2 regions of the Roseateles sp. GW821-FHT09B06 genome follow, and region 1 is predicted to be linked to the other one. Evidence: predicted binding sites of a transcription regulator. Region 1 holds the regulator's gene; the other holds the start of a gene.
What was found. Region 1 encodes LexA, which represses DNA repair genes until DNA is damaged. Its sites were predicted from a motif close to ACTGTATNNNNATACAGT; they were not measured.

Region 1 (14,960 bases):
TGCGTGTGCAGGCCTTGCTGGAAGGCCAGAAGTCCGAGACCTCGGCCTCGGCCGCGGCGCCCGCGGGTCGCTTTATCGTTCAGGTCGGTGCCTATGCCGACAGCAAGGCCGCGCACGAGGCGCGCCTGAAGGTCGAGCGCATGGGCCTGAAGACCTATACCCAAGCGGTGGAGACGGCCGATGGCAAGCGCATCCGTGTGCGGGTCGGTCCCTTTGCCAGCCGCGACGAGGCCGACAAAGTGGCGGCCAAGGTACGCGGCGGCGGTCTGTCCACCGCGGTGCTGACGCTCTGAGCGAGGCTTGAAGCACATGGCCTGGGTCGACCTGCTGCTGCTTGCGATGCTGGCCATTTCGGTGTTGCTGGGCCTGTGGCGAGGGCTGGTCTACGAGGTGATGGCGATTCTGGGCTGGGTGGTGGCCTATTTCGCCTGCCCCCATGTGGCGCCCTGGATCCTGCCCTGCTTGCCGGCCGAGCGCCTGGGGCCGCATCTGCTGCAGGCGCTGAGCCTGGTGCTGGGGTTCATCGCGGTGCTGCTGGTCTGGGGCCTGTCTGCGCGTCTGTTGCGAGCCATGATTCACGCGACGCCGCTGTCGGTGGTGGACCGTCTGCTGGGCGGCGGTTTCGGCATGCTGCGCGGCGTATTGGTCGCGCTGCTGGCCGTGGTGCTGGTGGGCATGACGCCGGCCGCGCAATCCGAGACCTGGAAACAGTCGCAGCTCGCCCCCATCTTGCAGACAACCCTGCAGGGCCTGGCGCCGATGTTGCCGGCCGAGGTCCTGAAGTTCATCCCGGCGCAGGCGTCCCTGCTCGCGCCGTCCAGTTTGTAGAAACAAGGAAGCAGTACCATGTGTGGCATCGTCGGTGTGATTTCCAAGGCGCCGGTCAACCAGTTGATCTATGACGCCCTGCTGCTGCTGCAGCATCGCGGTCAGGACGCTGCCGGCATCGTCACGATGCAGGGCAACAAGTGCTTTATGCACAAGGCGCGCGGCATGGTGCGCGACGTGTTCCGCACCCGCAATATGCGTGCGCTGCCGGGCAATATCGGCCTGGGCCAGGTGCGCTACCCGACCGCCGGCAATGCCTACAGCGAGGAAGAGGCCCAGCCCTTCTACGTCAACGCGCCCTTCGGCCTGGTGCTGGTGCATAACGGCAACCTGACCAATGCGCATGCGCTGAAGAAGGAGCTGTTCGACATCGACCGCCGCCACATCAACACCGAGAGCGATACCGAGGTGCTGATCAACGTCGTTGCGCATGAGCTGGAGCTGGCCGCGCGCGACCTGCCGGTGACGCCGGATGCCATCTTCAAGGCCGTGCGTGCGGTGCAAAAGCGCATCAAGGGCTCGTATGCGGTGATCGCGCTGATCGCCGGCTACGGCCTGCTGGCCTTCCGCGACCCCCATGGCATCCGCCCCCTGTGCTTCGGCCAGTCGGCGGAGGGCGAGTTCATGGTGGCCAGCGAGAGCGTGGCGCTGGAAGGCACGGGCCACCAGTTGGTACGCGACGTCGCGCCCGGCGAGGCCCTGTTCATCGACATGAACGGTCAGCTGCACGCCCAGCAGTGCAATGACAGCCCGAGCCTGCATCCCTGCGTGTTCGAGTTCGTCTACCTGGCGCGCCCGGACTCGGTGATGGACGGCATCTCGGTCTACCAGGCGCGTCTGAACATGGGCGAGACCCTGGCCCAGCGCCTGATCTCGACCATGCCGCCCAGCGACATCGACGTGGTGATCCCGATCCCCGAGTCGAGCCGCCCCTCGGCCATGCAGCTGGCGCACAAGATCGGCAAGCCCTATCGCGAGGGCTTCGTGAAGAACCGCTATGTGGGCCGCACCTTCATCATGCCGGGGCAGGGCGCGCGCAAGAAATCGGTGCGTCAGAAACTCAACGCCATCGGCCTCGAGTTCAAGGGCCGCAATGTCTTGCTGGTGGACGACTCGATCGTGCGCGGCACCACCTCCAAGGAGATCGTGCAGATGGCCCGCGAGGCCGGCGCGCGCAAGGTGTACTTGGCCTCGGCCGCGCCGCCGGTGCGCTTCCCGAATGTCTATGGCATCGACATGCCGACCAAGGAAGAGCTGATCGCGCATGGTCGCAGCATCGAGGAGGTGCGCCAGTACATCGGCGCCGACGCGTTGATCTATCAGGACGTGGATGCGATGAAGCGCGTGGTGGCGGCGCTGCGCCCGGGCTTGGACGGCTTCGAGGCCTCCTGCTTCGATGGCAGCTACATCACCGGCGATGTCTCGGCCGAGGACTTCGACACGATGCGCGAGCAGCGCAAGTCCCAGGGCGAGGAAGAGGACGGCCCGGCACGCAGCCGCCTGGCGCTGCAGAGCGGTAGCGAGGGGCCGTGAACATGGGCAGCGACGAAGAGCGCCATCTCGCCCAACGTCTGGCCCGCGCCCGGCTGCCCGCGGGCCTGCGGCCCGAGACCCTGGCGGTGCGCACCGCGCTGGCTCCCAGCCAGCATGGCGAGAATTCCGAGGCCCTGTTCCTGACCAGCGGCTATGTGCAGCCCGATGCCCAGACCTCGGCGCAGCGCTTCGCGGCCTCGGAGGACTTCACCTATTCGCGCACCAGCAATCCCACGGTGCGCAGCTTCGAGGCGCGCCTGGCCGCGATGGAGGGCACCGAGGCCGCCGTGGCCACGGCCACCGGCATGAGCGCGATCCTGCTGCTGATCATGGGCCTCTTGAAGTCGGGCGACCATGTGATCTGCTCGCGTTCGGTGTTCGGTTCCACGATCAATCTGTTCGCCAAGGAGTTCGGCAAGTTCGGCGTCGAAACCAGCTTCGTCTCGCAGACCGATCTGGACGAATGGCGGGCGGCGATCAAACCGACGACCAAGCTCTTCTTCGCCGAAACGCCCACCAATCCGCTGACCGACGTCTGCGACATCCGCGCCTTGGCCGAGATGGCTCATGGTGCCGGCGCCTTGCTGGTGGTGGACAACAGCTTCTGCTCGCCCGCGCTGCAGCGGCCGGCCGATCTGGGCGCCGATCTGGTGATGCATTCGGGCACCAAGTACCTGGATGGCCAGGGGCGCGTGATGGCCGGCGCGCTGTGCGGGCCGGACAAGCTGATCAAGGACATGTTCGGTCCGGTGGTCCGCACCGCCGGTATGACCCTGGCGCCGTTCAATGCCTGGGTGGTGCTGAAGGGGCTGGAGACCTTGGGGCTGCGCATGAAGGCCCACAGCGAAAATGCGCTGAAGGTCGCGCAATGGCTGGAGGGACGGCCCGAGGTGGCGCGCGTCCACTATCCCGGCCTGGCCTCGCATCCTCAGCATGAACTGGCGATGCGCCAGCAAGGCGGGCAGGGTGGGGCGGTGGTGTCCTTCGACCTGCACGGCCGCAAGGGTGCGGAAGGGGCCGAGGCCGCGCGTGCCGCGGCCTTCCACCTGATCGACAGCACCCAAGTGATCTCCATCGCCACCAACCTGGGCGACACCAAGTCCATCATCACGCACCCGGCCACCACCTCGCATGGCCGCCTGACCGAAGCGCAGCGCCAGGCCGCCGGCATCGGCCAAGGGCTGATCCGCCTGGCCGTGGGCCTGGAGCACCCTGACGACATCACCGACGATCTGCTGCGCGGATTTTCCACGCTGAATCAATGAGCCAACCAGTCAACACCACGCCCGTGCGCACCCGCATCGCACCCTCGCCCACCGGCTTTCTGCATCTGGGCACGGCGCGAACCGCGCTGTATTCCTGGGCCTACGCCCGCCATTACGGTGGCCGGTTCGTGCTGCGCATCGAGGACACCGATGTGGCGCGCTCGACCCAGGATTCGGTCGATCAGATCCTGGCCGCGATGAAATGGCTGGGCCTCGAGTACGACGAGGGCCCGATCTACCAGATGGAGCGCCTGCAGCGCTACAACGAGGTGATCGAACAGATGATCGCCGCCGGCACGGCCTACCGCTGCTACTGCACGCCCGAGGAACTGGACGCCATGAAGGCCGGCCAGGAGGCGCGCGGCGAGAAGCGCCGCTACGACGGCACCTGGCGTCCCGAGCCGGGCAAGGTGCTGCCGGCCATTCCCGAGGGCGTGAAGCCGGTGGTGCGCTTCAAGAATCCGATCGACGGTGACGTGAGCTGGGACGATGTGGTCAAGGGCCCGATCACGATCAACAACCGCGAGATCGATGATCTGATCATCCAGCGCACCGATGGCGTGCCGACCTATAACTTCGCCGTGGTGGTCGACGACTGGGACATGCAGATCAGCCATGTGTTCCGCGGCGACGAGCATGTCAACAACACGCCCTGGCAGATCAATATCTTCAAGGCGCTGGGTGCGCCGCTGCCCCAGTTCGGCCATGTGCCGGTGATCCTGGGCGACGACGGCCAGAAGCTCAGCAAGCGCCGTGGCGCCGTCAGCGTGACGGCCTACGAGGAGAACGGCTATCTGCCCGAGGCCATGCTGAACTACCTGTCGCGCCTGGGCTGGAGCCATGGCGACGACGAGCTGTTCACGCGCGAGCAACTGGTGTCCTGGTTCGATGGCAGCCATCTGTCCAAGAGCCCGGCGCAGTGGGATCCGGCCAAGCTGGAATGGGTGAATGGCCAGTACATCAAGCAGGCCGACGACACGCGCCTGGCCGCGCTGGTCGAGGGCCAACTGGCCAAGCGCGGCATCGCCGCGCCGGCGTCCAGGCTGGTACCGCTGTGCGCGCTGTTCAAGGATCGCTGTGCGACGACGGTGGCCTTGGCCGATTGGCTGACCATGTATTTCGCCCCGGTCGCGCCCGCGGCCGAGGATCTGGCCACGCACATCACCGATGCGGTGAAGCCGGCCGTGGCAGCGCTGGCCGAGAAGCTGGCCGCGCTCGCCGAGTGGAAGAAGGCGACCATCCAGGCCGCGATCAAGGAAGCCATCGGCGCGCACGGCTTGAAGATGCCGCAACTCGCCATCCCGGTGCGGGTGCTGGTGTGCGGTCGCGCACAAACTCCCTCGCTCGACGCGGTACTGGAACTGTTCGACAAAGAAATTGTCATCAACCGCTTGCGCGGCATCTGAAATTCGTTCTATAATCTTTTTCTCGCTTGAACGGCGCGATACACAAAGAATCGCAGCAGTCCAGGGAATGAAAGTTCTCGAGATTGTTCGCAGATCCTGAGGGAATTCTTTGGGGGTATAGCTCAGCTGGGAGAGCGCTTGCATGGCATGCAAGAGGTCAGCGGTTCGATCCCGCTTACCTCCACCAAGTCTTCTTGGTGGCGCGCGGTTCAGGTATGAAGAAGGATTAGTCCCCTTCGTCTAGAGGCCTAGGACACCACCCTTTCACGGTGACTACAGGGGTTCGAATCCCCTAGGGGACGCCAAGTTTGATAAGGCTTGGTAATTGAGATGGATTATTGATATATAATCTTTTTCAGTTACGAACTTATCCCACTGCGGAGTGGTAGTTCAGTTGGTTAGAATACCGGCCTGTCACGCCGGGGGTCGCGGGTTCGAGTCCCGTCCACTCCGCCAAGGTTTGCAGACACGTTGATGTCAAAATGCAAGCGGCCATTCAGTTGGCCGCTCGTATTTCAGAAGATAGAAGATTGATTCGCTTGAACGGCGCGTGCCCGATACGGGGGTATAGCTCAGCTGGGAGAGCGCTTGCATGGCATGCAAGAGGTCAGCGGTTCGATCCCGCTTACCTCCACCAAATTCTGGTGGCGCGCAGTTCAGGTAGATAGTTATTGCCTCGTTCGTCTAGAGGCCTAGGACACCACCCTTTCACGGTGGCTACAGGGGTTCGAATCCCCTACGAGGTACCAGTTTGATGAATACTCTAGACGGTATTCATCGCCACGCGGAGTGGTAGTTCAGTTGGTTAGAATACCGGCCTGTCACGCCGGGGGTCGCGGGTTCGAGTCCCGTCCACTCCGCCAATCTATGGAAAGCCCTGGATATGCAAATATCCAGGGCTTTTTCTTCTTTGGCACGACCATACTGCGATTCAGATGGGGCCGTAAACCAGCTTGCGTTCGGCCGTGTAATGCCACCAGGGTTTGGGCGGTGCGCCGCGCATGAAATCGACGGCCGACATCAGGGTATCGAGCACGCAGGGATCCTGGCGCTGTTCGGTAATCGCGCAAAGCTGCTGGTACAGCACGAAGGCATCGCGCCCGCGCAACTCCTGCGGCCTGGTGATGCCCAGCAGCCGCAGGTCGGCGGCCATCGCGGTGCCGATATTGGGGATCTGCTCCAGCGCGTAGCAGTCCTCGTAGTGGCGTGCCTTCATCGGCTCAGAAGCTCAGGGAATTGCGGATCAGGCCGACGGCGTGGCCCTCGATCGCGAAGTCGTCGCCGGGCGACACCAGGATGGGCTCGAAGTCGGCGTTCTCCGGCAGCAGGCTGATGCCGTCGCGACGCTTCTGATAGCGCTTGACCGTCACCTCGTCACCGATGCGGGCCACGACGATCTGGCCGTTCTTGGCCTCGCTGGACTTCTGCACGGCCAGCAGGTCGCCGTCCATGATGCCGATGTCCTTCATGCTCATGCCCTTGACCTTCAGCAGGAAGTCGGGTTTGCGGGCAAACATGCCGGCCTCCACCGTGTAGCTCTGCTCGATATGTTCCTGGGCCAGGATGGGCGCGCCGGCCGCGACGCGGCCGACCAGGGGCAGGGTGAGTTGCGCAATGCCCGGCAGGGGCAGCGCGAACCGTTGCAGGCCGTCCTCGCGCTGACGCCGTTCCTGGTTCAGTGCGCGCAATGTGTCAGACTTCAGGCGGATGCCGCGCGAGGTGCCGCCCACCAGTTCGATCACGCCCTTGCGGGCCAGCGCCTGCAGGTGTTCCTCGGCGGCATTGGCCGAGCGGAAGCCCAGTTCGGCGGCGATCTCGGCACGCGTCGGCGGTGCGCCGGTGCTTTCGATGGCGTCGCGCACCAGATCGAAAATCTGCCGCTGGCGGGCGGTGAGTTTGGGGCTGTCGTCCATGGGCACCTCGCGGGCGGTGTTGCTGATCTCGCCTGAGTATATATCCAGTGACTGTTTATCCATCCAGGATCTGATGAATGTCTGAAGCAAGCAAGAACAACAATCTGGTCGTGATCCTCGGCACCGGCGGCACGATCGCCGGCCGGGCGGCGAACCAGGCCGACAACGTCGGCTACACCGCCGCGCAACTGGGCGTCAAGCAGCTGATCGAGGCCATCCCGCCGCTGGCCGGCCGGCCACTTGAAGCCGAGCAGGTGGCCCAGTTGGACAGCAAGGACATGGACTTCGCCACCTGGCAAATGCTGGCGCGGCGGGTTGCCCATCATCTGGCCCGTCCCGAGGTGGCCGGCGTCGTTATCACCCATGGCACCGACACCCTGGAGGAAACCGCCTTCTTCCTGCAGCGCGTGCTGGCACCGGGCAAGCCGGTGGTGCTGACCGCGGCGATGCGGCCGGCCACCGCGCTGCAGGTCGACGGGCCGCAGAACCTGCTGGACGCCGTCGCGCTGGCGGCCCATGCCGCTGCGCGCGGCGTGCTGACGGTGTTCGGCGGTGCCATCCACGGGCCGGAGCAGGTGCGCAAGGTGCACAGCTACAAGATCGATGCCTTTGCCTCGGCCGAGGGCGCGCAGCTGGGTGTCGTGGAGGAGGGCGTGCCGCGCCTGCTGGGGGCCTGGCCCGAGGCCGCTGGTGGCCTGGGGCTGGCTCGCATCGCAAGGCCGGCCGAGGCATGGCCGCGCGTGCAGATCGTGCTGAACCATGTCGGCGCGGATGGCACCGTGGTGCGAGCCCTGCTGGCCCAGGGGGTGGACGGCCTGGTGGTGGCCGGCACCGGCAACGGCACCCTGGCGCGGGATCTGGAGGCGGCGCTGCGCGAGGCGCAGGCCGCCGGCGTGCGCGTGCTGCGCAGCACGCGCTGCGATGCCGGACCCGTGATGGAAAGCGCCGGCGCCCTTCCGAGCGCCGGCGCCTTGAGTCCGGTGAAGGCCCGCGTCCAGCTGCTGCTGGAGCTGCTGGCTTAGATCAGGTTCAGCGTCACGTCGATATTGCCGCGGGTGGCGTTCGAGTAGGGGCAGACCTGGTGGGCGGCGTTCACCAGTTCCTGGGCCACGGCCCGGTCCACACCGGGGATCGAGATCGCCATCGAAACCTGGATGCCGAAGGCTTGGCCAACCGGGCCGATGCCCACATCGGTCGTGATGCTCACGTCGGCCGGCAGCGCGACCTTCTGGCGTTGGGCCACGACCTTCATCGCGCCGATGAAGCAGGCCGAATAGCCGGCAGCGAAGAGCTGCTCGGGGTTCGTGCCTTCGCCGCCGCCGCCGCCCAGCTCCTTGGGTGTGTCCAGCTTCAGGTTGAGGCGGTCATCGGGCGTGGTGGCGGTGCCGGTGCGGCCGCCGGTGGCGGTGGCGGTGGCGGTGTAGAGGACTTTGTCGAGTGCCATGGTGTCTTCCTATCTATCGGTGGTGGTGGGTGAAAGCTCGGCACCGGCCAGCTGCTCGCGCAGCTCGTGCAGGCGTCGCGTGAGGGAACTCAGTTCTTCCAGCGAGCAGGCGGTGGCGCAGGCCAGCTGGGACGGGATGTGCCGGGCCTGCTCCTTCAGCTTGCGGCCCGTCTCTGTCAGCAGGATGTCAACGCGGCGCTCGTCCTCGGCGGCGCGCCGCCGTGCGATCAGGCCGGCCGCCTCGATGCGCTTGAGCAGCGGCGTCAGGGTGCCGGAATCGAGCGTGAGGCGCTGGCCGAGGGTGGAAACGCTGATGCCATCTTGCTCCCAAAGCACCAGCATCGCCAGGTATTGCGGATAGGTCAGGCCCAGCGGCTCCAGCAAGGGCTTGTAGAGCTTGGTCATGGCCAGCGAGCTGGCGTAGAGCGCGAAGCACAGCTGCCGGTCCAGGCGCAGCCAGTCGTCGCCCGCGGGAAGCGCTGGAGAGGTGCTGGGGGTCTTGCTGCGTGTCATGGGTGATAATGTAGTTGGCAATTAAATTGCACACAATTAAAATGGTTATTCAAACCGAGGAGAACGGTCGATGACGATGGTGGCCAATGTGCTGGTGGGTCTGGTGGCCCTGCTGCATCTCTACATCCTGGTGCTGGAGATGTTTTTGTGGACCACGCCCAAGGGCCGCAAGGCCTTCGGACTGACGCCGGAGTTCGCCGAGGCCAGCAAGGTGCTGGCGGCGAACCAGGGCCTGTACAACGGCTTCCTGGCCGCGGGACTGATCTGGGGACTAGCGCGCGGCGACATGGCGGTGCAGCTGTTCTTCCTGGGCTGCGTGCTGGTGGCCGGGCTCTACGGCGCGGCCACGGCCAGCCGCAAGATTCTGTACGTGCAGGCGCTGCCGGCGATCATCGCGATCGCCGGCGTGCTGCTGGCCTGATCGATCGATTGGTCGATCAGGCCGCGGCCTGGATCGCGTCGACCTCGGCGCTGAGCTCCAGCCAGCGCAGTTCGGCGGCCTCCAACTCGTCGTGGATGGCCTTGAGTCGCTTGCCCAGCTCGGCGATCTTGGCCGGCGCAGCGGTGCCCGCGGCCAGCTCGGCTTCGATGGCCTGGCGCTCGTCGGCCAGCCTGTTGAGCCTGGCGTCGATCTGCTCCATCTCCTTGCGCAGCGGTTTCGTCTGCTCGGCCAGACGCTGGCGGGCCTGGCCGCTGGCCTTGCGGTCCTCGCGCTTGAAGACCAACGGCGCGGCCGGCTCGGGGGCAGCCACGGGGGCGGCGGCCGGCGCCGGACTTGGCGACGGAGATGATGCTGCCTTCTTGGCTGCTTCCTTGGCGGCCTCCTTGGCCAGCTTGGCCGCCTCCTTGGACTGGTCCAGCAGCCACTTCTGGTAATCGTCCAGATCGCCGTCGAAGGGACCGACGCCGCCCTTGGTGACCAGCCAGAACTCGTCGCAGACCTCGCGCAAGAGCGCGCGGTCATGGCTGACCAGCATCACCGTGCCCTCGAACTCGTTGAGCGCCATCGACAGCGCTTCGCGCGTCTGCAGGTCCAGGTGGTTGGTCGGTTCGTCCAGCAGCAGCAGGTTGGGGCGCTGCCAGACCAGCATCGCCAGCACCAGGCGCGCCTTCTCGCCGCCGGAGAGGCTGCCCACCGCCTGGTTGACCATGTCGCCGACGAAGCGGAACTGGCCCAGGAAGTCGCGCAGTTCCTGTTCCCGGGCGCTCGGGCTGACCTCCTTGGCCAGGCGCACCATGTGCGACAGCGGGCCCTCGTCGGGCCGCAGCACGTCCATCTCCTGCTGGGCGAAGTAGCCGATCGACAGGCCCTTGCCCTCGGTGATCTTGCCGCTCATCGCGCGCTGCATGCGCGCCACCGTCTTCACCACCGTGGACTTGCCCTGGCCGTTCGCGCCCAGGATGCCGATGCGCTGGCCGGCCAGCACCGAGCGGTCGATGCCGCGCACGATGATCTTCTCGACCAGATCGGTGTCAGCGGCAGCGGCGCCGGGCCGCCCCAAGGCGTTGCCGCCGGCCCCCTCGGGGGGCGGGCCGCCGTACTCGGTGGACCGGGGCACCATGTAACCGCAGGCCACCTCGTCGAACATCAGCATCGGGTTCGGCAGGCTGATCGGCTCACGGAATTCGAAGGAGAAGTCGGAGGCGGTCAGCACCGGCGCCAGCTTCTCCATCCGTTCCAGCGCCTTGACGCGGCTCTGCGCCTGCTTGGCCTTGCTGGCCTTGGCCTTGAAGCGGTCGATGAACTTCTGCAGATGCGCCATGCGGTCCTGCTGCTTCTCGAAGGCGGCCTGCTGCAAGACCATGCGCTCGGCGCGCATCGCCTCGAAGGCGGTGTAATTGCCGCCGTAGCGCATCAGCTTGGCCTCGTCCAGATGCAGGGTCACCTTGGTGATCGCATCGAGGAACTCGCGGTCGTGGCTGATGATGATCAAGGTGCCGTCATAGCGCTGCAGCCAGGCCTCCAGCCACACCAGCGCGTCCAGGTCCAGGTGGTTGGTCGGCTCGTCCAGCAGCATCAGGTCGGCCGGGCACATCAGCGCGCGCGCCAGCTGCAGGCGCATGCGCCAGCCGCCCGAGAAGCTGTTGACCGGCGCATCGACCTGCTCGCCCTTGAAGCCCAGGCCCATCAGAAGAGCCTGCGCGCGCGGCTTGGCGTCGAAGGCGCCGGCATCCATCAGGAGGCCGTGCGCATCGGCCATCGCATGGCCGTCCTCGGCCGCCTCGGCCTCTTCCAGGGCCTTACGCGCGGCCATCAGGCGGGTGTCGCCCTCCAGCACGAAATCGGTGGCCGGCAGGTCGGTCTCGGGCATGTTCTGCGCCACCTCGCCGACGGCCCATTGGCGCGGGATCTCGACATCGCCCTTGTCCGATTGCAGGCGGTCGGTCAAGAGCGCGAACAGGCTGGACTTGCCTGCGCCGTTGCGGCCCACCAGACCGATCTTCTCGCCCGGCTGCAGCGTGACGCTGGCGTCGTCGAGGACGACCTTGGTGCCGCGGCGCAGCGTGATATTGCGCAGCGTGATCATGATGCGGACAGCGCTTCCTGAGTAATCAACAACACTTGGTCTTCTCCGGCCGATGTTTCCATCCAGGCCACTTCCAGGTTCGGGAAAGCGGCCTCAAAGAAGCCGCGCTCATTGCCAATCTCCAGCACCAGCACGCCATGCGCCGTGAGGTGCGCGGGTGCTGCGGCCAGCAGGCCGCGCACGAAATCCATGCCGTCGGACCCACCCGCGAGCGCCAGTTCGGGCTCGGCGCGGTATTCGGCCGGCAGGGCCGCCATCGAGCCGCTGTTGACATAGGGCGGGTTGCAGAGGATCAGGTCGTAACGCTGGCCGGCGGCCGGCGCCAGGCCGTCGCCCTGCAAGAGGCGGATGCGCTCGGCCAGACCATGCCGGTCCACATTGATGCGCGCCACCTGCAGCGCCTCGGGGCTGAGGTCGATCGCGTCGACCTGCACCTCGGGCCAGGCCATGGCCGCCAGCACGGCCAGGCTGCCGTTGCCGGTGCACAGGTCCAGCACGCGGGTGGTCTGATCTGACAGCCAGGCATCGATGCTGGCATCGGCGATCAGCTCGGCGATGAAGCTGCGCGGCACGATCGCGCGCTCGTCGACATAGAAGGGCACGCCCTGCAGCCAGGCCTCGCGGGTCAGGTAGGCGGCGGGCTTGCGCGTGGCGATGCGCTCGTCGACCAGTGCGACGATCTGCGCCAGCTGTTCCGGTGTCAGGTCTTGCTCGGCATGCAGGTCCAGCGCATCCAGCGGCAGGGCCAGGCGCCACAGCGCCAGCCAGGCGGCCTCGTCGAAGGCGTTGACGGTGCCATGCCCAAAAGAAACGCCCGCCTCGGTCAGGCGGGCGGCTTGGGCCTCGATGCAATTCAGTAACTTCATGGCTGCTAGGTCTGGACAGGACCCGATTGTCGCCGATGCGTGCGGCGACCGGCCTGGCCGGTTCTAGCCGCTCGTCGCTGCCCTGCTTTGGGCCGGGTCGGCGGCGAGCCCGTGGCGGCCGGCCTGGGCGTCGATGGAGGGCTCCAGCTTGCGTGCCGCCTCGATGTCGGCCTGGCCGATCGCCTCTTCCCCCAACTTGCGGCGCACGATGCCGCGGCCGTAGAGCGACCAGGCGCTGTCCGGCAGCAGTTTCAGCGCACGCTCGTAGTCGGCGAGCGCCTTGCGCAGCTCGCCGCGGCGCAGGCGCAGCCAGGCGCGGCTGTCGTAGTAGTGGCTGTTCTTCGATTCCAGGTCGATGGCCTTGTCGCAGTCGTCGAGCGCCTGGTCCAACTCGATGTTGAGCATGGTTCTCACCCAGCAGCGGCCGTTCAGGACGCTGCCGAGTTCGAAGTCATGCGGGTGGGCGGAGATCCAGTGCGTCCATTGGGGCAGCGCACGATCCGACAAATCGAGTTTCTGGTACAGCTGCGCCAGTTGGAGCCGCTGATGGGCCTGTGGTGCCAAGCTCTGGTCCAGCGCCTGCAGGTCGTCAAGCGCGCCTTCGCGATCGCCCGTGCCCGCGCGCAGCCAGGCCCGCCTCAAACGCGCTTCCGTCTGCGCAGGATCGAGCTGCAGCGCGGTGTCGAAGTCCTTCAGCGCCACCCGTTCCTGGCGCATGCTCTCGTGCACCGCGCCGCGCCGCACGAAATGCTCCGCGACCTGCGGCGCCATCGCGCAGGCGCGATCCAGATCGGCGAGCGCGCGGGCGAAGTCCTGCCTCGCGGCCGAGGCCGCGCCGCGCCGGGCGTAGCCGGCCGCATCGGTGGGCGGGTCGGCAGACGCGGTTTCACCGGCGGGCTCCGGCGCACTCGCAGCGCTGGCGGGGCCGGGCGGATTGGAGGCCTGGGCCTTTGCCATCTCGATGGCGCTGAGCGCGAAGACGGTGCCGCCGTTGTAGGTGAAGTACATGCGGCGCTGCTTCTTCGAGACGTAGATGCGGTGCGAGAGGAAGAAGTCGATGCCGAGCAGCATGTCGAAGTTCACGAACTCAAAATCGGCTATTTTCAAGTGGACGTTCGAGATCGCCTCGCCGCCCAATTCGAACCGGTCGACCTTCGCCGTCCAGGCGTCGGCCTCGCCGCGGCCGGCGCCATAGACCTTGCCGGCGGCCTTCATGTCGGTGACGCCGGCGCGTTTGGCGGCTTGCAGCGACACCAGGGATTGCGCGCCGGTGTCGAACAGGACGCGCAGCCTCTTGCCATTCAACTGGGCGATCGCCTGGATCGCCGGTGTTCTCGACGTTTCGTTGCGCAGCAGGTCCAGTTCGGAGACCGGCTTGTCACCGGCCCAGTAGGCCATGGTCTTGTTGCCGCAATCGTCATTGGGGAACATCAGCCGGACCGCGCCATGCGCGAGGTCGTACTCGACGTCCGCAAAGGCCAGGATGTTGCGACCCAGCAAACCCATGGTCCCACTCTCGCCGTTGCCGCCGACCATGAACTCCACATCCGGGATCACGCCGCCGCGCAGTTGCAGACGCTTCACCGTCGTCACGCCGGCCTCGATCTCGCCGGTCAGGCCCTGCACCGTCATGCCCCAGGGCAATGGGCCGACCTGCAGTTGCAACTGCTGTGCGGCCGCGTGCGTCAGAGAGCTGTAGAACGCGCCGCTGTCCACGATCATGCGGATGTCGGTGCCGTTGATGCCCAAGGTGGCAACGGCCCGCGAGCCGACCATCATCACCGGCAACTCGATCGAGCTGAGTTGGCAGGCCGCCCGGCCGAGGCCCGGCATCATCAACAGGCTCAGCGCGATGAGCATGCCGGATACGCAGCTCGTCCAAGGGGCACGGCGTTCCGTGCCCAGGTTTCGGGCCGGCTCATGCAGCCCCGCGATGCACTCATTCATCAGCCTGCCCTCCCTGTCGATCGGGCCGGTGGCGCTTTGCGCTCTTGACCGGCCCGCTGGCGCCGGACTGTACGTCAGGCCGGGGGCTAAATCTCTGGGGTTTGTGCTCAGGCCAGCAGCAATTCCAGCGTGCGCCGGTAGATGTTCTTCAGGGGTTCGATGCAGTCGGCCGGCACGTTCTCGTCGATCTTGTGGATCGTGGCGTTGATCGGGCCGAACTCCAAGACCTGCGGGCAGATCCTGGCGATGAAGCGGCCGTCCGAGGTGCCGCCGGTGGTCGACAGCTCGGGTGCCAGTCCGGTTTCGGCCAGGATGGCGTCGCGCACCGCCTCGCTCAAGGACCCGATCGGGGTCAGGAAGGGCTCGCCGCCCAGGGTCCACACCAGGTCGTACTCCAGGCCATGGCGCTCCAGCAGGGCCTCGACCTTGCGCTTCAGACCCTCGGGCGTCGATTCGGTCGAGAAGCGGAAGTTGAAATCGATCACCACGTCGCCCGGGATCACATTGGTGGCGCCGGTGCCCGCGTGGATATTGGAGATCTGGAAGGTGGTGGCCGGGAAATAGTCGTTGCCGCGGTCCCATTCGGCCGCGGCCAGCTCGGCCAGCGCGGGCGCGACCTGGTGCACCGGGTTGCGCGCCAGATGCGGGTAGGCCACATGGCCCTGGATGCCCTTGACCTTGAGCTTGCCGGAGAGCGTGCCGCGGCGGCCGTTCTTG
Region 2 (14,960 bases), on a different contig from region 1:
GGGCCTTCGTGTTCGGCCTGCTGGTGGATGTGCAGCACGGCGCGCTGCTGGGCCAGCATGCGCTGGCCTACAGCGTGCTGAGTTTCGGCGCGATCGCGATGCACCGGCGCCTGCTGTGGTTCGGCCTGTCGGGCCAGGCGGCGCAGATCCTGCCGCTGTTCGTGCTGGCCCATGCGGTGTCGCTGGCGGTGCGTCTGCTGGTGGGGGGCATGTGGCCGGGCTGGTCCCTGCTGCTGGCGCCGCTGTTCGAGGCGTTGCTGTGGCCGGTGGCCTCCTGGCTGCTGCTGGCACCGCAGCGCCGGCCGCCCGATCCCGACGCGCATCGCCCGCTTTGAGCGCGACCCCGACGAGCCGGCCATGACCGTCCTGAAGAACCTCAAGCAGGAGCTGTCGCGCTTTCGCCTGCGCGTGTTCGCGGCGGCGGCCTTCGTGCTGTTCTGCTTCGGTCTGCTGGTGGCGCGCCTGGTCTATCTGCAGGTGCTGCAGCACGACAGCCTGGCCGACCGCGCCGAGGCGAACCGCGTCACCGTCGTGCCCATCGTGCCGAACCGCGGCCTGATCAAGGATCGCAACGGCATCGTGCTGGCCAGCAACTACTCGGCCTACACGCTGGAGATCATGCCGTCCAAGGTGGGCAATCTGGACGAGACGGTCGACGAGCTGGCCAAGTTCATCGACATCCAGGCGCGCGATCGCCGCCGCTTCAAGCGCCTGCTGGACGAGAGCAAGCATTTCGAGTCGCTGCCGATCCGCACCAAGCTCAGCGACGAAGAGGTGGCACGCTTCACCGCCCAGCGCTACCGTTTCCCGGGCGTGGAGATCAAGGCCCGGCTGTTCCGCAGCTACCCGCTGGGCGAGGTCGGCAGCCACCTGATCGGCTATATCGGTCGCATCAACCAGTCCGAGAAGAAGACCATGGACGACTGGGAAGAGGAGGACCAGGCCAATTACCGCGGCACCGACTACATCGGCAAGCTGGGCCTGGAGCAGAGCTACGAGCGCGAGCTGCACGGCATCACCGGCTTCGAGCAGATGGAGACCAGCGCCGCCGGCCGCGCGGTGCGGCGCCTGGCCTACCGGCCGCCGACGCCGGGCAACACCCTGGTGCTGTCGATCGACATCAAGCTGCAGGCCCTGGTGGAGGAACTCTACAAGGACCGCCGCGGCGCCCTGGTGGCGATCGACCCGCGCAATGGCGAGGTGCTGGCCTTCGTCTCCAAGCCCACCTTCGACCCCAACCTGTTCGTCGACGGCATCGACAGCGACAGCTGGCGCGAGCTGAACGAGAACCCCGACAAGCCGCTGCTGAATCGTGCGCTGCGCGGCACCTACCCACCGGGCTCGACCTTCAAGCCGCTGATGGCGATGGCGGCGCTGACCAGCGGCAAGCGCGCGCCCGGCACGGTGGTGATGGACAACCTCACCTTCAGCTTCGGCGGCCGCACCTTCGGCAGCCCCGAGACCGACCGGCCCGGCCCCAAGGACATGCGCCTGGCCATCGTCAGCTCCTCAAACGTCTACTTCTACAGCCTGGCCAACGAGATGGGCGTGGACCTGATCCACGACGAACTGGAACCCTTCGGCCTGGGCCGCAGGACCGAGATCGACCTGCTGGGCGAGGTCACCGGCGACCTGCCGTCCACCGAATGGAAGCGCAAGAAGTTCCGCCGGCCCGAGCAGCAGAAATGGTATGCCGGCGAGACCATCTCGCTGGGCATCGGCCAGGGCTACAACAACTTCACGATGCTGCAGATGGCCACCGCCTACTCGACCGTGGCCACCGGCGGACAGCGCTTCAAGCCGCGCCTGGTGCGCGAGATCGAGGATGTGGTCAGGCATGAGCGGCGGCGCGTCGCCAGCGACGCACTGGAGCCGCTGCCGCTGCGCCCCGCCGACGTGACGGTGATCCGCAACGCGATGCATGGCGTGACCCTGGAGGGCACCTCGCGCGCGGTGTTCGCCGGCGCGGCCTATCCCAGCGGCGGCAAGACCGGCACCGCCCAGGCCGTGGGCCTGCGGGCCGGCGAGCGCTACAGCAATATCAAGGCCGACGAGCGCAAGCGCGACCATTCGCTCTATGTGGCCTTCGCGCCGGTGGAGGCGCCGACCATCGCGCTGGCACTGATCGTCGAGAACGCCGGCTGGGGTTCGGCCGCCGCGGCGCCGATCGCGCGGCGGGTGTTCGATTTCGTGCTGGCCGGCCAGTACCCCAGCGAGGATGACATCACGCTGACTCAGGCGGGCAAGACCTTCGCGCCGATGGGCCAGTCGCGGCGACCCGACCAGGTGCCGCTGCCGGGTCAGGCGGCGGCCAGCGCGCCGGCGGCGGCTTCGGCCGCATCGGGGGGGCGACCATGAATGCCGTCTTCAGCAAGCCGAGCCTGTGGCAGCGCCTCAAGCCCTGGTTCCAGGGCTTCGATGTGCCGCTGCTGCTGGCGATCGCCTGGCTGATGGGCCTGGGCCTGCTCAGCATGTATTCGGCCGGCTACGACCATGGCACGCGCTTCGTCGACCATGGCCGCAATATGCTGCTCTCGCTGGCCATCATCTTCGTGGTGGCGCAGATCCCGCCGCAGCGCATGATGGCCCTGGCCATCCCGCTCTATACGGTGGGCGTGGCGCTGCTGGTGGCGACCGCGCTGTTCGGCATCACCAAGAAGGGCGCGACGCGCTGGCTCAATGTGGGCATGGTGATCCAGCCCTCGGAGCTGCTGAAGATCGCCACGCCGCTGATGCTGGCCTGGTGGTTCCAGCGCCGCGAGGGTCAGCTGCGCCTGCCGGACTTCCTGGCCGCCTTCGTGCTGCTGGCGATTCCCGTGGGCCTGATCGCCAAGCAGCCCGATCTGGGCACCTCGATCCTGGTGCTGGCGGCGGGGCTGTACGTGATCTTCTTCGCCGGCCTGTCCTGGAAGCTGATCATCCCGGCCTTCGTGCTGGGCGCCGCGGCCATCACGACCCTGGTGCTGAGCGAGGACCAGATCTGCCAGCCCGATGTCGAATGGCCGATGCTGCGGGAGTATCAGAAGAATCGCGTCTGCACCCTGCTGGACCCGACCAAGGATCCGCTGGGCAAGGGCTTCCACATCATCCAGGGCGAGATCGCGATCGGCTCCGGCGGCCTGACCGGCAAGGGTTTCATGAAGGGCACGCAGACCCATCTGGAGTTCATCCCCGAGCGCACCACCGATTTCATCTTCGCCGCCTATGGCGAGGAGTTCGGCCTGCTCGGCGCGCTGGCCCTGCTGGCCGGCTTCACCGCGCTGATCCTGCGCGGCCTGATGATCGCGGCCGAGGGGGCCACGCTGTTCGCGCGCCTGATGGCGGGCGCGGTGACCCTGAGCTTCTTCACCTATGTGTTCGTCAATATGGGCATGGTGAACGGCATCCTGCCGGTGGTGGGCGTGCCGCTGCCCTTCATCAGCTATGGCGGCACGGCCATGGTGACCCTGGGCCTGAGCCTGGGGATCCTGATGTCGATCGCCAAGAGCCGGCGCTTCATGCCGGGCTGAGGCCGCCGTCCCGTTCGGTGCTGCCATCCTCCGGCCGTACCGGGTGGGCCGCGAAGCGCACCGTGAAGCGCGCGCCGGGGCCCTGGCCGTCCTCGTCCTGCTGGCCGGGGCGGCGCGTGCGGGTGGCGTCCAGCGTGATCTCGGCGCCATGCTGCTGCACGATCTCGCGCACGATGGCCAGGCCCAGGCCGGAGCCGTCGACATTGGTGCCGAGAGCCCGGTAGAAGGGCTGGAACACCTTCTCGCGCTCCTGCTCGGCGATGCCCGGGCCGGAGTCCTCCACCTGCAGCACCGTGACCTGGCCGAACGGGTCTTCGACCACGCGCACCGTCACCGTGCCCTGGGCCTGGGTGTAGAGCAGGGCGTTGTCGACCAGGTTGCGGATCAGCTCGCGGATCAGCAGCAGGTGTCCGTCGATGCGCAGCGCGCTCTGGCCGGCATCCGGGCCCTCGAAGCCCAGGTCGATGCGCTTGTCCAGCGCGCGTGGCACGAAGTCGCGCACCGTCTCCATCGCCAGCTCCGAGAGGTTCACCTCGATCCTCCGGGCCGCATGTTCCTTGTCCTCGGCGCGCGCCATCGCCAGCAGCTGGTTCACCATATGGGCGGCGCGCTGGCTGGATAGCGCGATCTGCTGCAGCGAGCGCTTCAGCTCGGCCGGCGAACTCTTGCCCTCGTCGATCTCGCGCTGCGCGAACTCGGCCTGGGTGCGCAGGCCGGCCAGCGGGGTCTTCAGCTGGTGCGCCGCGTCGGCCAGGAAATGCTTCTGCGCGCCGATCGACTGGTCGAGCCGGCCCAGCAGATCGTTGATCGCGCGCACCAGCGGCGCCACCTCGTCGGGGATGCGGCGTTCGTCGATCGGGCTCAGGTCCGAGCTTTCGCGCGAGCGGATGCGGCGCTGCAGATCGTTCAGCGGCGCGATGCCGCGCGCCAGCGCCAGCCACACCAGCAGCACGGCCAGCGGCAGGATCACGAACTGCGGCAGGATCACGCCCTTGATGATCTCGTTGGTCAGGCGGGCGCGCTTGCCCAGGGTCTCGGCCACCTGCACCAGCATGGTCCGGGTGGAGCCGGCCTGCCCCTCGGGCGCCACCCACAGGTAGGCGACGCGCACGCTGTCGCTGCCCACCTCGTCATCGCGGAAATGCAGCTCCCAGGGCACGATCGGCTGCTCGGTCTCGGGCACCGGCAGCTGACTGTCGCCGCTGAGGAATTCTCCGCGCAGGCCCAGCACCTGGTAGTAGACGGTGTCGGCCTCGTCGGCGCGCAGCAGGGCCGCAGCTTCGGGCGCCAGCGCATAGCGCGAGCGCCGGCCTTCGGGCGCTTCGGCCGCGGCCACCTGCAGGCCCAGATTGCGCGCCATCTCGCCGAGTTCGCGGTCGTAGGGCCGGCCCGCGATGCCCTGCGCCACCAGCCAGGTCAGGGCGACGCTGATCGGCCAGATCACCAGCAGCGGGGCGAGCATCCAGTCGAGGATCTCGCCGAACAGGGAGCGTTGCTCGGTGTCTGCGGCCATTCAGCTTTCCGGGTTCAGACGGGCCGCCGCACCGGGCCGTCCCAGGCAAGGCCCAACCCTCCCGGCGGGGCGATGGCTGTACTCGGCCAGCGGGGTGTTCCGTTCATCCCGGAATTTTCTCCAGGCAGTAGCCCAGGCCGCGCACCGTGGCGATGCGGATCGGCCCCTGCTCGATCTTCTTGCGCAGGCGGTGGATATAGACCTCGATCGCATTGTTGCTGACTTCCTCGCCCCACTCGCACAGGCGCTCCACCAACTGGTCCTTGCTCACGAGGCGGCCGGCGCGCTGCAGCAGCACCTCCAGCAGGCTCAGCTCGCGCGCCGAGAGCTCCACCATCTGGTCGTTGATATAGGCGACGCGGCCGGTGGCATCGAAGCTCAGCGGGCCATGCTTGATGATCGAGGAGGCCGTGCCCAGGCCGCGGCGCGTCAGCGCCCGCACCCGCGCCTCCAACTCCTGCAGCGAGAAGGGCTTGGCCATGTAGTCGTCCGCGCCCAGGTCCAGGCCCTTGACGCGCTGCTCGACGCTGTCGGCCGCGGTCAGTATCAGCACCGGCATCGAGGCGCCGCGCGCGCGCAGCTTGCGCAACACCTCCAGGCCGTGCAGCTTGGGCAGGCCCAGGTCCAGGATCACCAGATCGAACTCGTGCGAGGCCAGCGCCGCATCGGCTTCGGTGCCCGAACCGACCTGGTCGACCGCGTAGCCGGAGGCGCGCAGCGCGCGCAACAGGCCGTCGGCCAGCACTTGGTCGTCTTCCGCAATCAGGATGCGCATGGTTCGTCCCCTCGTTATACGAACATTCTAGGGAGGGCGACCTTACTGAAGGACATGACTGCCGGAGGATGTACCGCCGCCTCGGTAGCTCATCCCATGAGCCACAGGAAGAATACGATGCCCCTATTGGTCGATATGTAACAGGACCGAAGCAGGCCGCTCATGCCCGACAGCCCTAATTCATATTGATCATTACTGACATTGAATGGCAGCAGGTCCTGCCTAAACTACTGTACAAATATACAGATTGCGCCATAATGCGCCCAGCCGAAACAGGAGATCGAACATGGATGCCCCCGTCAAAAACGCCAACACCGAAAAAGCCAAGGCCCTGCAGGCCGCCCTTGCCCAGATCGAAAAGCAGTTCGGCAAGGGCTCCATCATGCGCCTGGGCGAGGGTGAGGTGATCGAGGACATCCAGGTCGTTTCCACCGGTTCGCTGGGCCTGGACATCGCGCTGGGCGTCGGCGGCCTGCCGCGCGGCCGGGTGGTCGAGATCTACGGCCCGGAATCGTCGGGCAAGACCACCTTGACGCTGCAGGTGATCGCCGAGATGCAGAAGCTCAGCGGCGTCTGCGCCTTCATCGACGCCGAGCATGCGCTGGACATCCAGTATGCGCAGAAGCTGGGCGTCAATCTGCAGGACCTGCTGATCAGCCAGCCCGACACCGGCGAGCAGGCCCTGGAAATCGTCGACGCGCTGGTGCGCTCGGGTTCGGTGGACCTGATCGTGGTCGACTCGGTCGCCGCGCTGACGCCCAAGGCCGAACTGGAAGGCGAGATGGGCGACTCGCTGCCCGGCCTGCAGGCCCGCCTGATGAGCCAGGCCCTGCGCAAGCTGACCGCCACGATCAAGAAGACCAACTGCATGGTCATCTTCATCAACCAGATTCGCATGAAGATCGGCGTGATGTTCGGCAGCCCCGAGACCACGACCGGCGGCAATGCGCTGAAGTTCTACGCCTCGGTGCGCCTGGACATTCGCCGCATCGGTTCGATCAAGAAGGGCGAGGAGGTGATCGGCTCCGAGACCAAGGTCAAGGTGGTCAAGAACAAGGTCTCGCCCCCGTTCAAGACGGCGGAGTTCGACATCCTGTACGGCGAGGGCATCAGCCGCGAGGGCGAGATCATCGACATGGGCGTGGTCGCCAAGGTGGTGGACAAGTCCGGCGCCTGGTATGCCTACAGCGGCGAGAAGATCGGCCAGGGCAAGGACAACGCGCGCGAATTCCTGCGCGAGAACCCCGACATCGCGCGCGAGATCGAGAACAAGGTGCGCGAATCGTTGGGCGTGCCCCTGCTGGCGGGCGACACCGCGGAGTAAGGCCCGTGCGGCAGGCGGGCGCGCGGGCCGGGCCGGCCCTGGTGCGGCGCTTCTGGGCGCTTTACCAGGCGCGCCGCTGGGCCGAGGCCCAGGCCCTGCTGGATCCGCAGGCCTGCTGCACCTGGTGGAGCACGCGCGAGCGCTTTGTCGGTGCGGCTGCCATCGTGCATGTGAACGCGGTCTATCCGGAAGGCTGGGCGATCCGCCTGCTGGCGCTGCATGCGCTGGGGGCCGGGCGGGTGCACAGCCTGGTGCGGGTCGATCATGGCGAGGCGTCCTTCTACGCCAACAGCTTCTTTGCGATCGAGGGCGGGCGGATCGTCGGCATCGACGAATACTGGTCCGACGTGCAGGCGCCGCCGGCCTGGCGCCGCGATCTGCCGGGCCTGGAGGGCCTGCCGGCCGACGGTCGCCCGGGCCTGGATCTGGATCCCGACCCGCCCGCGGCGCCATGAGCCATAAACCCCTGTCCCTGAAGATGCGCGCGATCGCGCTGCTGGCGCAGCGCGATCACAGCCGGTCCGAACTGCGCGGCAAGCTGCTGCGCATTGCCCGTTTGGCGCAGGCCGCGAAGCTGGCCGAGGCCGGTGCGGCGGAAGAACCGACGCCCCCGGAATCGGCCGAGGTGGCGGCCGAGGTCGATGAACTGCTGGTCTGGCTGCAGGCCCAGGGCTATCTCAGCGAGTCGCGCTTCGTCGAATCGCGCGTCCATGCGCGCGCGCAGCGCTACGGCAATCTGCGCATCAAGCAGGAGCTGGCCCAACATGGCCTGACCCTCGATGCCGAGCGCCAGCTGCAGCTCAAAGACAGCGAGCTGGAACGTGCCCGTGCGGTCTGGGCGCGCAAGTTCGGCGCGGCGCTTCCCGAGGATGCCGCGGCGCGCGCGAGGCAAACCCGTTTTCTGGCGGGACGAGGGTTTTCTGCCGAGGTGATTCGCCGGGTGCTGCGCGGCTTGCCGGAGTGAGGGGCGGCCCTTGCCGGGGCGGCCCGCGTCGCCGGACGAGGCCCGCTGACAGCCCCGCGACAGGCTTGCGGCAGCGCAGCATGCTACATTCGCGGTCTTTGGCAGACTTGCCCGCCACCCCAGTCCCGAGGTTTGGCGGGCTTGCCTGCGCGTTGTCTGTACCGCTTCATGTCCTTGCTCACCCCGTCCTCCGAGCGCCGTCTGCTGCACCGTCGAGCCATCGACGTGCAGGTGTTTGCGCGTGAAGACGGGCTGTTCGACGTGGAGGCGACCTTGCAGGACGTCAAGACCCGCGACATCCCGTTGGCCGCCGGTCTGCGCCGCGCCGGCGAGCCGCTGCACGACATGCTGCTGCGTCTGGTGGTCGACAGGCAGCTGAACGTGCTGGCCTCGGGCTCCGAGACGCGCGGCATGCCCTATCCGGGCGTCTGCGGCGAGCATGGCGATGCCTACGCGCGCCTGACCGGGTTGAACCTGTTGAAGGGCTTCCGCCTGGGTGTCAAGGAGCGCCTGGCCGGCATCAAGGGCTGCACCCATCTGACCGAACTCAGCCAGGTGCTGCCCACCGCCGTGATCCAGGCCTTTGCCGGCATCGTGATCGACACCCGCGAGGGCGACGCGAGCTCGGGCCAGGCACCGTTCCAGATCGACAAGTGCCATGCGCTGAGGAGCGACGGCGCGGTCGTGCAAGCCCATTACCCCCGCTGGTATCGCCAGGCTCCGGCCGCGGCGCAGACCGCGACCTCTCCCACCTCTTCCTGACTTTTCCCTCTAAGCGAGACCCCCTATGAAGATTCACGAGTACCAGGGCAAGGAAATCCTGCGCCAGTTCGGCGTGCCGGTGCCGCGCGGCATTCCCGCGTTCACGGTGCAAGAAGCGGTGGAAGCCGCGCAGAAGCTGGGCGGCCCGGTCTGGGTGGTCAAGGCGCAGATTCACGCCGGCGGCCGCGGCAAGGGCGGTGGCGTCAAGCTGGGCAAGAGCCTGGACGAGGTGAAGAGCCTGTCCGAGCAGATCCTGGGCATGCAACTGGTCACGCACCAGACCGGCCCGGAAGGCCAGAAGGTCCGCCGCCTCTACATCGAAGAAGGCGCCGACATCAAGAACGAGCTGTATGTCTCGCTGGTCACCGACCGCGGCACGCAGAAGGTCGCCTTCATCGCGTCCAGCGAAGGCGGCATGGACATCGAGGAAGTGGCCCATTCCACGCCCGAGAAGATCATCACCGAGATGATCGACCCGCTGGTGGGCCTGACCACCGAGCAGAGCAAGAAGATCGCCGCGGCCATCGGCCTCACCGGCGCGTCGGTGGACCAGGCCGTCGACCTGTTCGCCAAGCTCTACAAGTGCTACATGGACACCGATGCGTCGCTGGTTGAAATCAACCCGCTGAACTGCGATTCCAAGGGCAATCTGATCGCCCTGGATGCCAAGTTCAACTTCGACGCCAATGCGCTGTTCCGCCACCCCGAGATCGTCGCCTACCGCGATCTGGACGAGGAAGACGCGGCCGAAGTCGAGGCCTCCAAGTTCGATCTGGCCTACATCTCGCTGGACGGCAATATCGGCTGCCTGGTGAACGGCGCCGGTCTGGCGATGGCCACGATGGACACCATCAAGCTGTTCGGCGGCGAGCCGGCCAACTTCCTGGACGTCGGCGGCGGCGCCACGGCCGAGAAGGTCACCGAAGCCTTCAAGATCATGCTGAAGAACCCGGAAGTGAAGGGCATTCTGGTCAACATCTTCGGCGGCATCATGAAGTGCGACACCATCGCCGAAGGCGTGATCACCGCCTGCAAGGCCGTGAACCTGAGCGTGCCGCTGGTCGTGCGCATGAAGGGCACCAACGAAGATCTGGGCAAGAAGATGCTGGCCGAGTCCGGCCTGCCCATCATCGCCGCCGATTCGATGGCCGAAGCCGCGACCAAGATCGTCGCTGCCGTCAAGTAAGCCCCGCAAGGAAAGCATCAATCATGTCGATCTACATCAACAAAGACACCAAGGTCATCACCCAAGGCATCACGGGCAAGACCGGTCAGTTCCACACCCTGGGCTGCCAGGCCTACGCGAACGGCAAGAACGCCTTCGTGGCCGGCGTGAACCCGAAGAAGGCCGGCGAGAAGTTCTCGGACATCCCCATCTACGCGACCGTCAAGGAAGCGGCCGGCCAGACCGGCGCCACCGTCTCGGTGATCTATGTGCCGCCGGCTGGCGCCGCCGCCGCGATCTGGGAGGCCGTCGAGGCCGACCTGGACCTGGCGATCTGCATCACCGAAGGCATTCCCGTCAAGGACATGCTGGAGGTGCGCAACCGTATGAAGGCCAAGGAGGCTCTAGGGGGCAAGCGCACCCTGCTGCTGGGCCCCAACTGCCCCGGCCTGATCACGCCCGACGAGATCAAGATCGGCATCATGCCCGGCCACATCCACCGCAAGGGCCGCATCGGCGTGGTCTCGCGCTCCGGCACGCTGACCTATGAAGCCGTGGCGCAGCTGACCGAGATCGGCCTGGGCCAGAGCTCGGCCGTCGGCATCGGCGGCGACCCGATCAACGGTCTGAAGCACATCGACGTGATGCAGGCCTTCAACGACGATCCGGACACCGACGCCGTGATCATGATCGGCGAGATCGGCGGCCCGGACGAGGCGGAAGCCGCCCGTTGGTGCAAGCTGAACATGAAGAAGCCGGTGGTCGGTTTCATCGCCGGCGTCACCGCCCCTCCCGGAAAGCGCATGGGCCACGCCGGCGCGCTGATCTCGGGCGGCGCCGACACGGCCGATGCCAAGCTCGCCATCATGGAAGAGTGCGGCTTCACCGTGACGCGCAACCCCTCGGAAATGGGCAAGCTGCTCAAGGGCCTGCTGTAAACCGAGCCCGGCGAGCGGCCCGGCCGGATGCGTAAATCCACGCATCGGCGCCGGGCCTGCCGCAGCGCACAATCCGGCCGCAGCCTTTTGCGGCCGGGCATCAAGGGGCATCGGCCCCTTTTTGTTTTGGCGTCTGCAATCGCTGGAGGCCCGGCTATAGTCCGTCCGTCGCGGGCCGCGGAAACCAACTCAACGCAAAGTTCCCATGGACATGCTCACCAGTCCCGAGTTCTGGCTTGCCGTCGGCCAGATCATCATGATCGACATCCTGCTGGGCGGCGACAACGCGGTCGTGATCGCGCTGGCCTGCCGCAAGCTGCCCGATGTCCAGCGCACCAAGGGCATCCTGTGGGGCACGGCCGGCGCCATCGTGCTGCGCGTCGTGCTGATCTTCTTCGCGCTGACGCTCCTGAAGCTGCCCTTCCTGAAGCTGGTGGGCGGCCTGCTGCTGCTGTGGATCGGCATGAAGCTGCTGCTGCCCGAGCATGACGACGAGCATGCCAATATCCAGGCCAGCGACAAGCTCTGGGCCGCCGTGAAGACCGTGATCGTCGCGGACTTCGTGATGAGCCTGGACAACGTGATCGCGATCGCCGGTGCCGCCGAAGGCGCGGGCGGCGACCATCAGATGCCGCTGGTGATCTTCGGCCTGCTGGTCTCGATCCCCATCATCGTCTGGGGCAGCCAGATGGTGATCAAGCTGATGGACCGCTTCCCGATGGTGATCACGCTGGGCGCGATGCTGCTGGGCTGGATCGCCGGCACCATGATGGTGGGCGACCCGGCGCTGTCCAGCTGGGTGCCGAGCCAGGCCGGCGACAAGCCCGGTTCGACCGAGGTGCTGCCGGCGCTGTATTACGGCTGCGGCGTGGTCGGCGCCCTGCTGGTGCTGGCAGCCGGCAAGTTGATGGCGGCACGCAAGGGCGGCGCGGCCGCCTGATCCGGAACCATGGCTGGGGTCGGCTTCTGGCGGCGCCTGCTGGGTCGCGGCGGCGACGCCGGCAATGCCAGCATCGCCGGGGATACGCAGCCGAGCACCCAGCCCCAGTCCTTGCTCCAGGATGCCCGAGGGGAAGGCCTGGAGCGCTATGAACTCGGCGCCGAACTCGGCCGCGGCGCGATGGCCGTGGTCCACCTCGCCATCGAGAAGGCCAGCGGCCGCCGGGTGGCGATCAAGCGCCTGGCGCTGCAGCGCGAGTTTGCGGCCGAGGACCTGATCGACGTGCGCCGGCGCTTCATGCGCGAGGCGCGCGCGGCCGGACATCTGGAGCATCCCGACATCCTGCGCGTGCTGGATGCCGGCCAGGCCGGCGCAGATGCCTGGATCGCGATGGAATACGCGCCGGGCCAGGATTTGAGCCATTTCACCCGCACCGGTGCCCTGCTGCCGGTACGCGAGGCGCTGTCCCTGGGGGCCCGCCTGGCGCGGGCGTTGGCCTATGCCCATGCCCAGGGGGTGGTGCACCGCGACATCAAGCCCAGCAACGTGATGCTGGAGCGCGCCGGCGCCGGCGGTGCCGATTCGCTGAAGATCATGGACTTCGGCATCGCCCGCATCGCCGACGGCAGCCGCACGCGGACCGGCCTGGTGCTGGGCACGCCGTCCTTCATGTCGCCCGAGCAACTGGCCGGCCAGCAGGTCGACGGACGCAGCGATCTGTATTCGCTGGGCGTGATGCTCTACCAGTTGCTGACGGGCCATCTGCCGCACCAGTCCGAGTCGATGGCGACCCTGATGTACCAGATCGCCAACCAGGCGCCGCCCGACGTGCGCCATTACCGCCCGGCGCTGCCCGAGGCGCTGGCCCTGGTGCTGGCCCTGGCGCTGGAGAAGCGCCCAGAGCTGCGCTATGCCGATGGCGGGCAGATGGCCCAGGATCTGGATGCCGTGCTGGCCCTGCTGCCAAGGCAAGACCTGGCCCTACCCGGTCAGGATTTCACGACCGCCGACCCGTTCGCGCGCACCGAGCGCCTGGATCCGGTGGAACCGGGGCAAAATCCCCCGGATCCTCTCTAATTCCAGTTCGCCATGACCGTGGAGATCTTCAGCGCTACCGATGTCGGCCGCGCCCGCGACAACAACGAGGACTCGGTGGCGCTGGACGAGACGGTGGGCCTGGCCGTGCTGGCCGACGGCATGGGCGGTTACAACGCCGGCGAGGTCGCCAGCCAGATGCTGACCAGCTTCGTCAAAGCGGAGCTGGGCCGCTGGCTCAAGGAGGCGGGCAGCCAGGCCGCACCGGCCGACGTGCGGCGGGCGATGGACATCTGCGTGGACAACGCCAATCGCGCGATCTTCAATGCGGCCAACACCAATCCGCGCTATGCGGGCATGGGCACGACCCTGGTGCTGGCGGTGTTCCGTGAGGATGTGCTGCTGTTGGGTCATGTCGGAGATTCGCGTGCCTATCGCCTGCGCAACGGCCAACTGAGCCAGATCACGCGCGATCATTCCCTGCTGCAGGAGCAGCTCGATGCCGGCCTGCTGACCCCGGAGGAGGCCGCCTTTTCCAGCAACCGCAACCTCGTCACCCGCGCCGTGGGGGTGGAGGATGCCGTGATGCTGGAACTGCATCAGCACGAGATCCAGCCGGGTGACCTGATCCTCCTGTGCTCGGACGGACTGTCCGACATGTTGGACGACAATGCACTCGCGCAGTTGCTGATAAACCACCCTTCGCTGTCCGAAGCGGCGCAAGCCCTGGTTGCCGCCGCCAATGACATGGGCGGCAAGGATAATATTGCGCTTGTGCTGGCTCGTGCGGAGGGTCGCGCCAAACCTGTCAGCCGGACCTGGTGGCCGTTCGGTCGGCGCTGACGGGAGCGCCGATATCTGCGCAAGGACCCGGCCGGTACACCAACGAGACAATAGGACTGAGGTCAAGCATGGGCAAACTGGTGGTTTCGCTCGACGGGGTGGTGATCAAGGAGGTACAGCTCACCAAGGACAAGACCACGCTCGGTCGTCGGCCCTACAACGACATCGTGATCGACAACCTGGCGGTGAGCGGTGAGCATGCCGTGCTGCAGATGGTGGGAGCCGACGTCTTCATCGAAGACCTGAACTCCACCAACGGCACCTATATCAACGGCAAGGCGATCAAGAAGCAGCTGCTGGCCGGCAACGACATCGTCGAGGTGGGCAAGTACAAGATCAAGTACCTGCTGTCCGATGGCGTGGACTACGAGAAGACCATGATCCTGAAGCCGGGGGCCACGCCCAGCGGTTTCGGCCTGCCTTCGTCCTTCGGTGCCCTGAGTGCGCCGGCCAGTGCCGCGACGCCTGCCACGATCAAGGTGTTGACGGGAGCTGCGGCGGGCCGCGAGGTCAGCCTGACCAAGGTGGTCACCACGGTGGGCAAGCCCGGCGTGCAGGTGGCCTCCATCACCAAGCGCCCCAGTGGCTATGTGTTCGCCCACGTCGAGGGGGGCGCACGGCCCAGCGTCAATGGCGTGCCGCTGACCGGCGAGTCGATCGCGCTCAAGAGCGGCGATGTGATCGAGCTGGCCGGCACGCAAATGCAGTTTGTCCAGCCCGGCCTTTGAGTCGTCCGGCCGCGTGCAGCATGTCACGCGGCCGCAAGCTTCTCCTGCAAACGGCTGAAAAACGCGCCAAAACGCGCATTAGGTAGCTTGCACCCCCTGGCAAGGCGCGTAAATTGGAGTCCGTGCTCCACGAGCCCAGGCTCGACTACAACGCGCTGCGCATGAAAATAAAAGTCCTGGGCTGCTCCGGCGCCATTGCCGCCGGCTGCAAGACCACCGCCTTCCTGCTGGACGACGATGTGCTGATCGACGCCGGCACCGGCGTGGGCGATCTGAGTCTGGACGCGCTCGCGCGCATCGACCACATCCTGCTCAGCCATTCCCATCTGGACCATGTGCTGGCGATCCCCCTGCTGGCCGATGCCGTGCTGCGCCAGCGCGCCCAGGACGGGCGGCCGCCGATCGAGGTGCATGGCCTGGCACCCACCCTGGATGCGTTGCGCCTGCACCTGTTCAATGGCGTC

Region 2: a site for LexA is predicted at 6,027-6,044, ahead of recA (recombinase RecA). Genes of this name have one in related genera too.

The regions. Positions count from the first base shown of each region.
Region 1 covers NZ_JBWKPM010000001.1:322,142-337,101, reverse strand. The annotation lists gene AC07OQ_RS01745 (SPOR domain-containing protein) at 1-293, shown strand, start outside; gene AC07OQ_RS01740 (CvpA family protein) at 310-828, shown strand; gene purF (amidophosphoribosyltransferase) at 847-2,361, shown strand; gene AC07OQ_RS01730 (O-succinylhomoserine sulfhydrylase) at 2,364-3,626, shown strand; gene gltX (glutamate--tRNA ligase) at 3,623-5,032, shown strand; tRNA gene AC07OQ_RS01720 (tRNA-Ala) at 5,144-5,219, shown strand; tRNA gene AC07OQ_RS01715 (tRNA-Glu) at 5,262-5,337, shown strand; tRNA gene AC07OQ_RS01710 (tRNA-Asp) at 5,412-5,488, shown strand; tRNA gene AC07OQ_RS01705 (tRNA-Ala) at 5,594-5,669, shown strand; tRNA gene AC07OQ_RS01700 (tRNA-Glu) at 5,706-5,781, shown strand; tRNA gene AC07OQ_RS01695 (tRNA-Asp) at 5,819-5,895, shown strand; gene AC07OQ_RS01690 (helix-hairpin-helix domain-containing protein) at 5,964-6,248, opposite strand; gene lexA (transcriptional repressor LexA) at 6,253-6,945, opposite strand; gene AC07OQ_RS01680 (asparaginase) at 7,023-7,967, shown strand; gene AC07OQ_RS01675 (organic hydroperoxide resistance protein) at 7,964-8,389, opposite strand; gene AC07OQ_RS01670 (MarR family winged helix-turn-helix transcriptional regulator) at 8,399-8,902, opposite strand; gene AC07OQ_RS01665 (DUF1304 domain-containing protein) at 8,973-9,323, shown strand; gene AC07OQ_RS01660 (ABC-F family ATP-binding cassette domain-containing protein) at 9,340-11,430, opposite strand; gene prmB (50S ribosomal protein L3 N(5)-glutamine methyltransferase) at 11,427-12,296, opposite strand; gene AC07OQ_RS01650 (aspartyl protease family protein) at 12,360-14,243, opposite strand; gene dapE (succinyl-diaminopimelate desuccinylase) at 14,351-14,960, opposite strand, start outside.
Region 2 covers NZ_JBWKPM010000002.1:43,759-58,718, reverse strand. The annotation lists gene mreD (rod shape-determining protein MreD) at 1-335, shown strand, start outside; gene mrdA (penicillin-binding protein 2) at 358-2,358, shown strand; gene rodA (rod shape-determining protein RodA) at 2,355-3,509, shown strand; gene AC07OQ_RS02110 (sensor histidine kinase) at 3,496-5,022, opposite strand; gene AC07OQ_RS02105 (response regulator) at 5,126-5,797, opposite strand; gene recA (recombinase RecA) at 6,084-7,121, shown strand; gene AC07OQ_RS02095 (nuclear transport factor 2-like protein) at 7,127-7,576, shown strand; gene AC07OQ_RS02090 (regulatory protein RecX) at 7,573-8,085, shown strand; gene AC07OQ_RS02085 (DUF2889 domain-containing protein) at 8,254-8,847, shown strand; gene sucC (ADP-forming succinate--CoA ligase subunit beta) at 8,873-10,033, shown strand; gene sucD (succinate--CoA ligase subunit alpha) at 10,057-10,950, shown strand; gene AC07OQ_RS02070 (TerC family protein) at 11,156-11,890, shown strand; gene AC07OQ_RS02065 (serine/threonine-protein kinase) at 11,900-12,967, shown strand; gene AC07OQ_RS02060 (Stp1/IreP family PP2C-type Ser/Thr phosphatase) at 12,980-13,768, shown strand; gene AC07OQ_RS02055 (FHA domain-containing protein) at 13,837-14,496, shown strand; gene AC07OQ_RS02050 (MBL fold metallo-hydrolase) at 14,658-14,960, shown strand, end outside.